Regions from separate parts of the Kutzneria viridogrisea DSM 43870 genome, predicted to be linked through region 2. Evidence: riboswitches for the same ligand, from Rfam matches in the RefSeq annotation. Region 2 holds a riboswitch; each other region holds the start of a gene.
What was found. Region 2 has a riboswitch for thiamine pyrophosphate ahead of KALB_RS04520 (thiamine ABC transporter substrate-binding protein). Riboswitches for the same ligand answer to the same signal wherever they lie in the genome.

Region 1: another riboswitch for thiamine pyrophosphate. It lies ahead of thiO (glycine oxidase ThiO); the one in region 2 lies ahead of KALB_RS04520 (thiamine ABC transporter substrate-binding protein).
Region 3: another riboswitch for thiamine pyrophosphate. It lies ahead of thiC (phosphomethylpyrimidine synthase ThiC); the one in region 2 lies ahead of KALB_RS04520 (thiamine ABC transporter substrate-binding protein).

The regions. Positions count from the first base shown of each region.
Region 1 covers NZ_CP007155.1:517,737-521,940, reverse strand. The annotation lists gene KALB_RS02535 (MarR family winged helix-turn-helix transcriptional regulator) at 1-388, opposite strand, end outside; gene thiG (thiazole synthase) at 505-1,263, opposite strand; gene thiS (sulfur carrier protein ThiS) at 1,266-1,466, opposite strand; gene thiO (glycine oxidase ThiO) at 1,466-2,578, opposite strand; TPP riboswitch at 2,579-2,688, opposite strand; gene thiE (thiamine phosphate synthase) at 2,720-3,415, shown strand; gene KALB_RS02510 (S1 family peptidase) at 3,602-4,204, opposite strand, start outside.
Region 2 covers NZ_CP007155.1:939,564-943,767, forward strand. The annotation lists gene KALB_RS43630 (hypothetical protein) at 255-647, opposite strand; gene KALB_RS04500 (Uma2 family endonuclease) at 680-1,249, opposite strand; gene KALB_RS04505 (hypothetical protein) at 1,288-1,506, opposite strand; gene KALB_RS04510 (YflT domain-containing protein) at 1,682-2,167, shown strand; gene KALB_RS04515 (4a-hydroxytetrahydrobiopterin dehydratase) at 2,152-2,457, opposite strand; TPP riboswitch at 2,502-2,614, shown strand; gene KALB_RS04520 (thiamine ABC transporter substrate-binding protein) at 2,609-3,673, shown strand; gene KALB_RS04525 (ABC transporter permease) at 3,807-4,204, shown strand, end outside.
Region 3 covers NZ_CP007155.1:524,313-528,516, forward strand. The annotation lists gene thiD (bifunctional hydroxymethylpyrimidine kinase/phosphomethylpyrimidine kinase) at 39-866, opposite strand; gene thiC (phosphomethylpyrimidine synthase ThiC) at 863-2,524, opposite strand; TPP riboswitch at 2,516-2,644, opposite strand; gene KALB_RS02560 (hypothetical protein) at 2,729-3,376, shown strand; gene KALB_RS46265 (BP74-related protein) at 3,513-3,914, shown strand; gene KALB_RS02570 (LysE family translocator) at 3,911-4,204, opposite strand, start outside.

The DNA of each region.
Region 1 (4,204 bases), 420 kb from region 2:
CCAGCGCGGCGCGCTGCTCCTCGGTGAGCCGGGCGAGCCTGTTCTGCAACTCGTGCATCCTGGTCGAGCGCACCCCGGAGATGACCCGCTCACCCTCCGGGGTGGCCTTGACCAGGGAGGCCCTGCCGTCCTGCGGGTCGGCCTCGCGCAGCACGTAGCCGGACTCCACCAGCGCGGCGACGATCCGGGACAGGGTGGGCGGGGCCACGCCCTCCCGGTTGGCCAGGTCACCCAGGCGCATCGGCCCGTTGTAGACCAGGGTGGCCAGCGCCGAGATGGAGCCCTGGCCCAGCCCCGGGGAGCCGCTGCGGCGCAGGATGCGGGACAACCGCCCCACGGCCAGGTACAGCCGCGTGGTCTCGTCGACCTCGGCGGCGGTCGTCGGCACCGGCACTTCGCACACTCCTCGGGTAGCGGGACTTCCCACCATGATGACGTGTGCGCGCGGTGCTGAGCACACTGCTCAACCCGAACAGTGGCCCGACTAGGCCAGAGAGGGCAACCTCACGGGACATCCGGGCTGGACGCCTGCGCCCAGAAGCGGCGCGGGATGCGCCCGGCCAGGCGGGCCAGCCGCCCGGCGTCCACCCCGGCGCGCATCGCGGCGGCCATGCGCTCCGGGTCCTGCGCCCGGGTCACGGCGGTGGCCAGCAGCACGGCGGAACAGCCCAGCTCCATGGCCAGCGCGGCGTCGGAGGCCGTGCCGATGCCCGCGTCCAGCACCACCGGCACCGAGGCCCTGGACACGATCAGCTCGATGTTGTGCGGGTTGCGGATGCCCAGGCCGGTGCCGATGGGGCTGCCCAGCGGCATGACCGCGGCACAGCCGACCTGCTCCAGCCGCAGGGCCAGCACCGGGTCGTCGTTGGTGTAGGGCAGCACGGTGAAGCCGTCCTCGACCAGCTGCTCGGCGGCGTCGAGCAGTTCGACCGGGTCGGGCAGCAGGGTCTGCTCGTCGGCGACGACCTCCAGCTTGACCCAGTCGGTGGCCAGGGCCTCGCGGGCCAGCCGCGCGGTCAGCACCGCCTCGGCCGCGGTGCGGCAGCCAGCGGTGTTGGGCAGCGGCTCGATGCCGAGCCTGCGCAACAGGTCCAGCACCCCGGTGCCGCCCGCGGCGTCCATCCGGCGCATGGCCACCGTGGTCAGCTCGGTGCCCGAGGCCACCAGTGCCCGCTCCAGCACGGCCAGGTTGGCCGCACCGCCCGTGCCCATCACCAGCCGCGAGCCGAACTCCCGGCCCGCGATCACCAAGGGGTCGTCCACGCCTAGCCTCCCTGCACCGCGGTGAGCACCTCGACCGCGCACCCGGCGGCCAGCGGGGTCCGCTCCCACCTGGCGCGCGGCACCACCTCGCCGTCCAGCGCCACGGCGACCCCGGTGCGCGGCGCGCCCAGCTCGTCGAGCACGAGGCCGACGGTGGCGGTCTCCGGCAGGTCGCGTTCCACCCCGTTCACCAGGACCAGCATCAACTTCCTCCACAGTAGGCAGTCGCGCGCAGCGGGTCGGCCGCGCGCACCTCGGCGGGTACGTCCCGGCCCGCGAGCAGGTCCAGCACGGACTCTGCGGTGATCGGCGCGAGCAGGATCCCGTTGCGGTGGTGGCCGGTCGCGGCCAGCACCCCGGGTTCCAGCCAGCCCAGCAGCGGCAGGTTGTCCGGGCTGCCGGGGCGCAGGCCCGCCGCGCACTCCAGCACCGCGTACTCGGCGATGCCCGGCACGACCAGTTCCGCGTCGTGCAGCAGGTCCCGCACCCCGCCGACGGTCACCTCGGTGTCGAAGCCCGCCTCGTACTGGGTCGCGCCCAGCACCAGTCCGTTGTCGTTGCGCGGCACCAGGTACACCTGCCTGCCCTGGGCCAGGGCGCGGACCGTGCGGCTCGGCGGCGGCAGCGCCCCCGCTCGCGCCCGCATCCGGATGACCTCGCCCTTGACCGGTCGCACCGAGGCGGCCAGCGCGGGGTGCAGGCCGCCGCTCCACGCCCCGGCCGCCAGCACGGCCACGTCGCAGCCGACGGTGGACCCGTTGGCCAGTTCGACCGCACCGGCCCGCACCGAGGTGGCCGCGACGGCGATCGGTTCTGCCCCACCGGACACGGCGGCGGCCCGCAGTGCCGCGAGCAGCATCCGGTTGTCCACGGCCAAATCGCCCGGCACCGACAGTCCACTTCGGACTGATGTGCCGATGCTGGGCTCCAGCCCGCGCAGTTCCCGTGACCCGAGCCGGTGCGTCTGGCGGCCCAGGCTGGCCAGGTAGTCGGCGAGCTGGGCCAGTTCGGCCCGGTCGGCGCTGTCCACCGCCACGACGAGCGTGCCCTCGGTGCGCAGCCCCGGATCCCGGCCCGCGTCGGCCGCGAGCCGGTCGGCGAACCCGGGCCAGCGGGCGAGCGAGGCGCTGCCCAGTGCCAGCACGTGCTCCTCGCCGGGCCAGGCCTCGGTGACCGGGGCGAGCATGCCGCCCGCGACCCAGGACGCACCGCTGGCCGGTGCCGCGTCGATCAGCACCACCCGGTGGCCCGCGCGCACCGCGGCCCAGGCCACGGACAGACCGATGACGCCGCCACCCACGACGGCAACCCTCATGGACACAACCATCACGCTCCCTGCGCCGGCATGACCCGGATCAGGTTCGACGGTCGGGGCTGGCAAGCCCCCTCTCAGCCCGGTTCCTCCAGGCTCCCGTGCGGACCGGGTTCCACCGTAGCACCTATACAGTCGGCTCCCGTGCCGGGATTTGACGCAGACCAGATCAGGAAGCGGCTCGCCGACGCGCGGCTGTACCTGTGCACCGACGCACGTCGCGAGCGGGGCGACCTCGCCGAGTTCGTGGACGCCGCGCTGGCCGGGGGCGTGGACATCGTGCAGTTGCGCGACAAGGGCGGTGCGGGCCCGTTGGAGGCCCGCCAGGAGTTGGCGGCGCTGGAGGTGCTGGCCGAGGCGTGCGCGCGGCACGGGGCGCTGCTGGCCGTGAACGACCGCGCCGACATCGCGCTGGCCGCGGGCGCGGACGTGCTGCACCTGGGCCAGGACGACATCCCGGTGGCCGTGGCCCGCCGGGTGCTCGGCGAGGACGTGGCCATCGGCCGCTCGACCCACGACCTGGCGCAGGCGCGGGCCGCGGCCGAGGAGCCGGGGGTGGACTACTTCTGCACGGGCCCGTGCTGGCCGACCCCGACCAAGCCGGGCCGTCCCGCGCCGGGTCTGGACCTGGTCCGCCAGGTGGACTCGCGGCGCCCGTGGTTCGCCATCGGCGGGATCGACGCGGACCGGCTGGACGCCGTGCTGGCCGCGGGCGCCACGCGCATCGTCGTGGTGCGGGCCATCACCGAGGCCGAGGACCCGCGCTCCGCCGCCGCCACGCTGGCCGCCCGCCTGCCCCACCCCGGCGAGTCCCGCTCACCGGCGCGCGAGTCCCGCTGAGCCGCGGCCGAGTCCCGCCCAGCGGCCACCCGCCGCGCGGGACTCGCCAGCCCCAGAGCGGGACTCGCGCGCGGCAGAGCGGGACTCGCCGGGGGTGGGCGTAGGTGTGCCCCCGAGGCGGGGCGGGAAGGGGTCGCCGGCCTCGGGGGCACTGGGGGCGGGCCTGCAGGGGTGGCCCGCTGCGGATCAGCTCGTGGTCAGGCGCAGACCCCAGGTGCTCAGTGCGGGTCCGACCGGGCTGAAGTAGGTCGTGCCGCCGGAGCTGCAGTTGCCGGATCCGCCGGAGGTGACGCCCTGGGCCTGGCTGCCGCTGATCCAGGCCCCGCCGGAGTCGCCGGGCTCGGCGCACACGTTGGTCTTGGTCAGGCCGGTGACGGTGCCCTCGGCGTAGCGCACGGTCTGGTTCTTGGCCTGGATCGTGCCGCAGTGCCAGCCGGTGGTGGAGCCGGAGCGGCACACGGCCGCGCCGACGGCCGCTTCGGTGGAGCCCTTCACGGCCACGGTGGAGCTGCCGTTGGTCACCAGGCCCTGCAGGGTCCACTGGCTGCTGGTGACGTCCACCTTGCCGTAGTCCCCACCGGTGCCGAAGTGGCTGCCGTTGATGGTGCCCAGCGCGGCCCGGTTGTAGCCGGAGGCGCTGCCGCCGCTCTTGGTGCAGTGACCAGCGGTGACGAAGTGCTTGCCGCCGGAACTGTCGGTGGCGCTGAAGCCCACCGAGCAGCGGAAGTTGGAGCCGTACCAGGCGTCGCCGCCGCGCACGTTGTAGAACAGCTCGGGTTTGGCGGAGCC
Region 2 (4,204 bases):
GCGGCCTGGACGAGCTTAGTGGCCAGCAGCTCGATTCGCACGACATCGCTGGGCGCCTGCTGGGCCTCGTCCAACACGGAGACCAGGACGTCCTTCTCCCGGACGTGCTGTTCCAACTCCGTGTGCTGGTCACGTGCGCCGATCGCCACTTGCCCCGCGAGCGCGTCAGCGATGGTCACCATCAATGGGTCTGCAATGGTTGATCTTCTATACATTTCTGCCAACTACAGCATTTTTAGGTGGCCGCCCAGAGCTCAACGTGTGAGCAGTCGCCCGATCGGCCTGGTGCAGTGCGCCGGTTCGGTCGGGCACACCCAGCTGGCAACGTCCCCGGTGCGACTCGGCCACAGTGGGTGGGTGTGGCCTGGGCACCTCGGCCAGGCCCCGAACCGGTTCTCGATCGCCATGTCCTGGAGCTGGTCGGCGACCGCCACGCACACGTCCTCGGCGTCCTCGGTGGCAAGCACCGCGTGGCCGATCGTCATGCCACCCTCGAAGCTCGCGGTGAGCGTGAAGCTGCTGTGTTTGGGCTCCAAGTCTCCGATGACCACGTGCACCGCCTCCGGCGCGTAGTCGCGCAGCACCCGGTGCACGGCGCTGACCACGAGGTCGACGTGCTGGGTGGTGGACCTGACCTGGACTGACACGCCCCGATGGTCGCGCGGACAGGTGAGGTGGGTCAGCTGGATTTCGGGCGGACGAGCGCCCCGAGGTCCAGGCTGATCGGGAACGGTACTGGACGCTCAAGCGTGTCCCGGAAGATGCCAGCTGCGACATAAGTCCTGGTGGGCGCGTCGAGCTCGTAGGTGTGCACGGTGGTGCTGATGTCTTCTTCGTCGACAAGCCAGTAGTGCGGGATGCCCGCCTCTGCGTACTTGCGCAGCTTGACCGTGCGGTCACGGTGAGTGGACTCGGGCGACACGACTTCAACCACGAGCAGCACGTCTGCTGGTGAGAACCAGGTGCGGTCCGGGTCGAAGGCGGCCGAGGTGACGATCACGTCCGGTTCGGGCCGGTTGTGCTTGTCGAGGCGGAGCGTCATCTCGCGTTCCACCCCGATTCCGCTCGGCGCCTGAGCGGTCAGTGCGGTGACCAGGCGGCCGTGCCAGGTTCGCTGCGGCACCAGCCTGAAGACGAGCGCCCCATCGATGAGTTCCGTGTGCCGGGGCGCTTCGTCCAGTTCATCGAGGTCGTCCGCGTGCCAGCCCTCGGCACGTGGAGGGCTCATCCAGTTCGGCCGAACAGTCATGACGCCGACCGTGGTGTCGGCGCCATGACCGGCGTAGTTCAGCGCTCCGCGTCGCGGTGGCGGGCGGCGTAGAAGATCACGCCGCAGGCCAGGCCGAGCATGGCCAGGCCGACCACGCCCGCGAACACCACGTCCCAGTCGCCCTGTTGCGTCACGGCAGCGGCCTTGCCCGGCGCGGCCTGAGCCTGCGCCGCGAACAGAACGGTCAACACCAGCGCCACCGCACCGGCGGCGGCTCCCCGAACAGTCTTGATCATCTTCAACATCCCCTAGTCGCGCTCTCCCCACTTCTTGAGACGCACGAGGGGGTACCCATGTTGCGGCAGTAGTGCACCTCACATCTGAGAGTCTCCTGTGGACTTCGCCCAGCCCGGCACGAATCCGGCACCGCCACGCGTTGGAACGGGTGTAGAGCTGGAAGGAGCTACCACGATGACCACCGCATTCGCAGCCAACCCCACGACTTCCGGCCTGCCGACGTTGCCCTCTGGCTGGCCGATCGCCTCCTACGACACCTACGAGCAGGCGCAGCGCGCCGTGGACCACTTGGCGGACAACGACTTCCCGGTGCAGGACGTGACGATCGTCGGCGTGGAGCCGATGGTGGTCGAGCGTGTCGCGGCCCGGCTGACCTGGGGCCGCGTGCTCGGTGCGGCGGCCGCCTCGGGTGCCTGGTTCGGTCTGTTCGTCGGCCTGCTGCTGACGATGTTCACCCCGGGCGCTGGCCTGCTGCCGATCCTGATCGGACTGGTCGCCGGTGTGGGCTCCAGCATGATCTTCGCGGCGATCAGCTACGCCGCCACCCGGGGCAAGCGCGACTTCGTCTCGCACAGCCAGTTGGTGGCACGCCGCTATGACGTGCTGTGCCTGCCCCGCAACGCCGAGCAGGGCAGGCAGCTGCTCTACTCGCTGGTCTGAGCGAACACCTCCAGCACGCCGTCGATCTCCTCGGCCAGGGACACGTCCAGTGCGGTGATGCCACCCGCCGAGTGGGTGCTGCACCGGAACACCACGGTCCGCCAGCTGATCTGCATGTCGGGGTGGTGGTTGTTGTTCTCGGCGATCTCGGCGATGCGGTTCACCACCGCGATCGCCTGCGGGAAGCTGGCCAGTTCGGCGCTGCGCGTGAGCGCGGCGCCGTTCTGCTGCCAGCTCTCCAGCTTCGTCAGCGCCTGGGCCACCTGATCGTCACTGAGCAATTCGGCCATGACCCCATGGTGGTCCTCCGCACCGCCCGCCGCCGCGTAGGCTGCCCATCAGCCACGGGAGTCCGGTACCGCCGGGCTGAGAGGAGAGCGCGCGAGCTCTCGACCGTATGCACCTGATCCGGGTCATGCCGGTGTAGGGAGGCCACGGGTGATGTGTTCGCGCGCGAGCAGGTCACCTGGAGGAGACTTGGCCAAGCAGGCAAGACTGGGCGCCGCGCTGCTCGTCGCGGCACTGGCCGCCGGGTGCTCACTGTCCGGCGGGCAGTCGCAGAACCAGTCACACGCGGTCACCCTGGTCACGCACGACTCGTGGCAGGTGGACAAGGCCACGTTCGAGGAGTTCCAGAAGACCTCCGGCATCAAGGTCACGGTCAGCCCGAACGGGGATGCCGGGGCGCTGACCACGAAGCTGGTGCTGACCAAGTCCAACCCGATCGGGGATCTCGCCTACGGGGTGGACAGCACCTTCGCCTCGCGGGCGCTGGGCGAGGGCGTGTTCGCGGAGTACCGGAGCCCCGAGGCGGAGCAGGGCCCGCAGCGCTACAAGCTGGACGACACGGGTCGGCTGACCGCCGTGGACGTGGGTGACGTGTGCCTCAACGTGGACACCGGCTGGTTCACCCAGAAGGGCCTGCCCGCGCCGGCCAGCTACGCCGACCTGATCGACCCGCGGTACAAGGACCTGCTGGTGGTCGAGGACCCCGCGACCTCCTCGCCGGGGCTGGCGTTCCTGCTCGGCACGATCGCCGCGAACGGCCAGAACGGCTGGCAGGACTACTGGACCAGGCTCAAGGCCAACGGCGTGAAGGTGGACGCGGGCTGGACCGAGGCGTACAGCCAGGACTTCTCCGGGTCCAGCGGCAAGGGGCACCGGCCGATCGTGGTGAGCTACGCGTCCTCGCCGCCGTCCGAGCAGGGGCGGACCAAGGCCCTGCTGGACACCTGCTACCGCCAGGTGGAGTACGCGGGGGTGCTCGCCGGGGCCAAGAACCCCGAGGACGCCAGGAAGGTGCTCGACTTCCTGCTGTCGCAGAAGTTCCAGTCGCAGGTCGCCGAGCAGATGTACGTCTACCCGGCCCGCGCCGGTGTCGCCCTGCCGGACAGCTGGAAGACCGCCGCCCCGCTGCCGGACAAGCCCGCTCAGCTGCCCGCCGACCAGGTGCAGGCCAACCGCGAGCAGTGGGTGCAGCAGTGGCGCAAGCTGGTGCAGGGGTGATCAACTCCCCCTACTGGTGTGCGTCCCCCGCCACTCCCAGGGGGGCGTCCCCAGCACCAGTCTACCGCCCCACCCCGACACCTGATCTTGCTGAAGATCCACATGTGGACAACTCGGCGGCTGTGGACAACCCGTGTCGGCCCGCGCGCTAGGGCTGCTGGGGCTGGCCCTGCTGCCGCTGGTCTTCCTCGGCCTGTTCTTCGCCTGGCCGGTGGCCTCCATCCTGGGCCTCGGCCTGCGGGACGGCGGGGTGCTGGACGTGCTGACCAGCGCCGACACCTGGCGGCTCGTCGGGTTCACGGTGGGGCAGGCGGCAGCGGCGACGGCCGTCGCGGTGCTGGCTGGCATGCCGCTGGCCTACGTGCTGGCGCGCTGCGCACTGCCGGGCATGGGCCTGCTGCGGGTGCTGATCGTCGTGCCGTTCGTGCTGCCCACGGTGGTCGTCGGCCTGGCGTTCCGCGCCCTGCTGCCCGACGGCGGGGTGCTGTCGATCGTGCTGGCGAACGCCTTCTTCAACGTGGCGGTGGTGGC
Region 3 (4,204 bases), 420 kb from region 2:
AACCCCCCGACATCGAGGCTACGGGGTGGGTCTGACAGTCAGATCGGGTCCGCGGACAGGCGCCAGAAGTTCGACACCGGGCCGACCCCGCCGCCGAGCGGGTAGGCCGCCTCCACGGCGCGCACCACGAAGCGCTTGCCGAAGGCCACGGCCTCGGGCATGTCCGCGCCCTTGGCCAGGGCCGAGGTGATGGCGGAGGCGAGCGTGTCCCCGCCGCCGTGGGTGTGCCGGGTGTCGAAGCGGGGACCGGGCAGTTCGACCACGTCGGCCCCGTCGTAGAGCAGGTCCATGCAGTCCGGGTCGCTGGCCAGGTGCCCGCCCTTGATCAGCACCCACTGCGGCCCCAGCTCGTACATGGCCTTGGCGGCGTCGAGCATGCCCGCCCGCGAGGTCACCTCGATCCCGGTGAGCAGCCGCACCTCGTCCAGGTTCGGCGTGACGAGGCTGGCCCGCGGGAACAGTTCCCCGCGCAGGCCGTCCAGTGCGTCGTCGTGCAGCAGCTGGTCACCGTGCATCGAGGCCGACACCGGGTCCACCACGAACGGGATCTCCCGCCCGCGTCCGATGCCGACCTCGTCGCAGGCCCCGGCGATGGCCGAGATGATCCCGGCCGAGGCGAGCATGCCGGTCTTGGCCGCGCCCACCCCGATGTCGGTGACCACGGCCCTGATCTGCGCGGCGACCACCTCGGGCGGGATCTCGGTGAAACCGGTCACCCCCAAGGAGTTCTGCACGGTCACCGCGGTCACCGCCGTGGTGGCGTGCACCCCGCAGCTGAAGAAGGTCCTGCAGTCGGCGTGCATGCCCGCGCCACCGCCGGAGTCGGTCCCGGCGATGGTCAGCGCGCGCGGCGGTGTCGAGCTCATGCCTCGACAACCGGGAGGTAGACCTGCCTGCCTTGCGCCGCGAACTCCTCGGACATCTCCGCCATCCCAGCCTCGATCGCTTCCACTGACGTCAGGTTGTGCTCCTCAGCGTACTTGCGCACGTCCTGAGTGATCTTCATGGAACAGAACTTGGGCCCGCACATGGAACAGAAGTGCGCGGTCTTGGCCGGTTCGGCGGGCAGGGTCTCGTCGTGGAAGGACCGCGCGGTGTCCGGGTCCAGCGACAGGTTGAACTGGTCGTTCCAGCGGAACTCGAACCTGGCCTGGGACAGCGCGTCGTCCCGCTCCTGCGCCTTGGGGTGGCCCTTGGCCAGGTCCGCCGAGTGCGCCGCGATCTTGTACGTGATCACGCCGGTCTTCACGTCGTCCCGGTTGGGCAGGCCAAGGTGTTCCTTGGGCGTGACGTAGCAGAGCATCGCGGTGCCCGCCCAGGCGATCTGCGCCGCCCCGATGGCCGAGGTGATGTGGTCGTAGGCCGGGGCGATGTCGGTGGCCAGCGGGCCCAGCGTGTAGAAGGGCGCCTCCCCGCAGAGCTCCTCCTCCAGCCGCACGTTCTCCACGATCTTGTGCATCGGCACGTGGCCGGGACCCTCGATCATCACCTGCACGTCCAGGGCGCGGGCCCGGTGCGTCAGCTCGCCCAGCGTGCGCAGCTCGGCGAACTGCGCTTCGTCGTTGGCGTCGGCGATGGAGCCCGGCCGCAGCCCGTCACCCAGCGAGAAGGTCACGTCGTAGCGGCGTAGGATCTCGCACAGCTCGTCGTAGTTGGTGTAGAGGAAGTTCTCCTGGTGGTGGGCCAGGCACCACGCGGCCATGATCGAGCCGCCCCGGGACACGATGCCGGTGACCCGCTTGGCGGTCAGCGGCACGTAGCGCAGCAGCACGCCCGCGTGCACGGTCATGTAGTCCACGCCCTGCTCGCACTGCTCCACGATGGTGTCCCGGTAGACCTCCCAGGACAGCTTCGTCGGGTCCCCGTTGACCTTCTCCAGTGCCTGGTAGATCGGCACCGTGCCGACCGGGACCGGGGAGTTGCGCATGATCCACTCGCGGGTCTCGTGGATCCGCTTGCCGGTGGACAGGTCCATGATCGTGTCGGCACCCCAGCGGGCGGCCCACACCATCTTGTCCACCTCCTCCTCGATGGAGGAGGTCACCGCCGAGTTGCCCATGTTGGCGTTGATCTTGACAAGGAACTTCTTGCCGATGATCGCCGGCTCGGACTCCGGGTGGCAGCGGTTGACCGGGATCACCGCGCGCCCGATCTCCACCTCGCGGCGCACGAGCTCCGCGTCCACGCCCTCGCGCAGCGCGCAGAACGCCATCTCCTTGGTGATGATCCCCGCCTTGGCGTAGGCCAGCTGGGTCACCGCCCCGTTGACCGGCTCGCGCTCGGCAACCCAGCCCGCCCGCAGCGGTTCGAGTCCACTGTGGACGTCGATGGTCGCCGACTCGTCGGTGTAGGGCCCGGAGGTGTCGTAGAGGTCCAGGTGCTCGCCGTTGCTCAGCTCCACCCGGCGCTGCGGCACGCGCAGGCCGTCCGGTCCTTCGAGGTAGACCTTGTGCGAGCCGGAGATCGGGCCGGTGGTCACAGTGGGCCGGACGTGGCTGTCCAGGGCAGTCTTCTGCGATGTCATCGAGATCCTCCCTACGCTGGCATTACCCAGTACAGGTTCAGGCGGTCGGCGGCACCGGGTCGTGATCGACTCCAGCCGCCCTCTCAGCCCGCTGTGGCGCGAGCTCCCGCGGTGATGTGAAGTTGTCGGGTCCCGAGGCTAGCGACTGCTGCCCGTTGATGCCAGCGTGCGTGCCCGAGACGATCACGGCGTACCTTCTGGGGCGTGCCCGCCGATCAACCGTTTCCACCGGGCGCGCGGCGGGCCGTGCGCCCAGCCAGCGCGAAGCCCTGCCCCGCGTGCGGCGAGCTCGCCGGACGCGGTTACCCGAGCTGTCCGGTGTGCGCTGAGCTGGTCGACCAGTTCTGGGCGGCGGACTGGCGGGCCCTGCTGGCGGCCAAGTCGGTGGCCCCCGGCGGCACCGAGGAGCGGGAGTTGGCCGAGCTGCTGCTGGCCGACGAGGTCGGCAGGCACCCGTGGACCTGCACCGACTGGGCGATGACCCTGTTGCGCTGCTCCGCGTGCGGCGCGGAACTGGGCGCCGGGCCGCTGTCCTGCCTGCGCTGCAAGGTCGCCGACGAGGGCCGCTGGGCGTGGGACCACATGGGCTTCCCGACACGGATGACCGGCAACGAGCACGCGCTGCGGGTGGCCCGTGCGGTGCTGCGCGCCCCGCACCGCCAGCGCGACACCGTGCTGCGGGGCTGGCGGCTGTCCCTGCCGTTCCTGCTGGTCGGCGAGCTGCCGACCAGCGGCCAGGCGCAGCGGATCCGGGCCTTCGTGCTCGCCGAGCGCGACGAGGAGCTCGTGCGCTGCCGCTCGCTGGAGGAGATGGCGGGCCTGCCCGGTGTTCCCTGGCGCCGCATCTCCTGATCGCCGAACAACCTGGCGCTAAACCCGCCCATCACCCTATAAACGTCCGGCTTCTGCCCGTTCTTACCTTGATATTTTCTGGGACGAAAGTACCGTATTTGGTGTTCGTAACCACTGGGGAACGAGGAAGAACACCATGCGCTTCACCGCAGCTGTGCTGACCGCCGCGACCGCCGCCGTGCTCGCGGCCGCCCCGGCCGCCGCCGCTACCACCACCCCGCAGGTGGTGACCATCGCCGACTCCGACGGCGCCACCTACAAGGTCAAGCTGGTCCGCCAGGCCGACATCGACAACGCCCGCGCCCTGCTGGCGCACCGCACCGACGTCCCGCGCATCCCGAACGGCAAGATCGTCTACGGCCAGACCGACGTGAACACCGGGCACAAGTGGTCCATCGACCCGGCCGACTTCGCCTGGGCCGACGTCACCACCGAGGTGTGCGACGGCCGGGTCGTGGACGTGGACACGCACACCATCACCGGTGACCGGTTCTGCCCGTGGACCAGCACCGTGCTGTCCGTGCAGCCGGTCAGCTAACGGGACTGCAACGCCAATCGGACGCCGAGTCCGATCAGCACGAAGCCGGTGAGCTGCTCCAGGCGCTGGCGCACCCGCGCCTGGCGCAGCCACCGGCCGAGCTGGCCGATCAGCGCGATCACCGCCAGGTACCAGACCGTGTCCACCAGGACCCACACCACCGCGCAGGCCACGAGCGGCAGCTGGCCCGGCCCGGAGAACTGCGGCAGGAACGAGATCGCGAACACGCCGATCTTCGGGTTCAGCGTGTTGACCAGCGCTCCGCTGAGGAACCCGTTGTGCCGCAACGG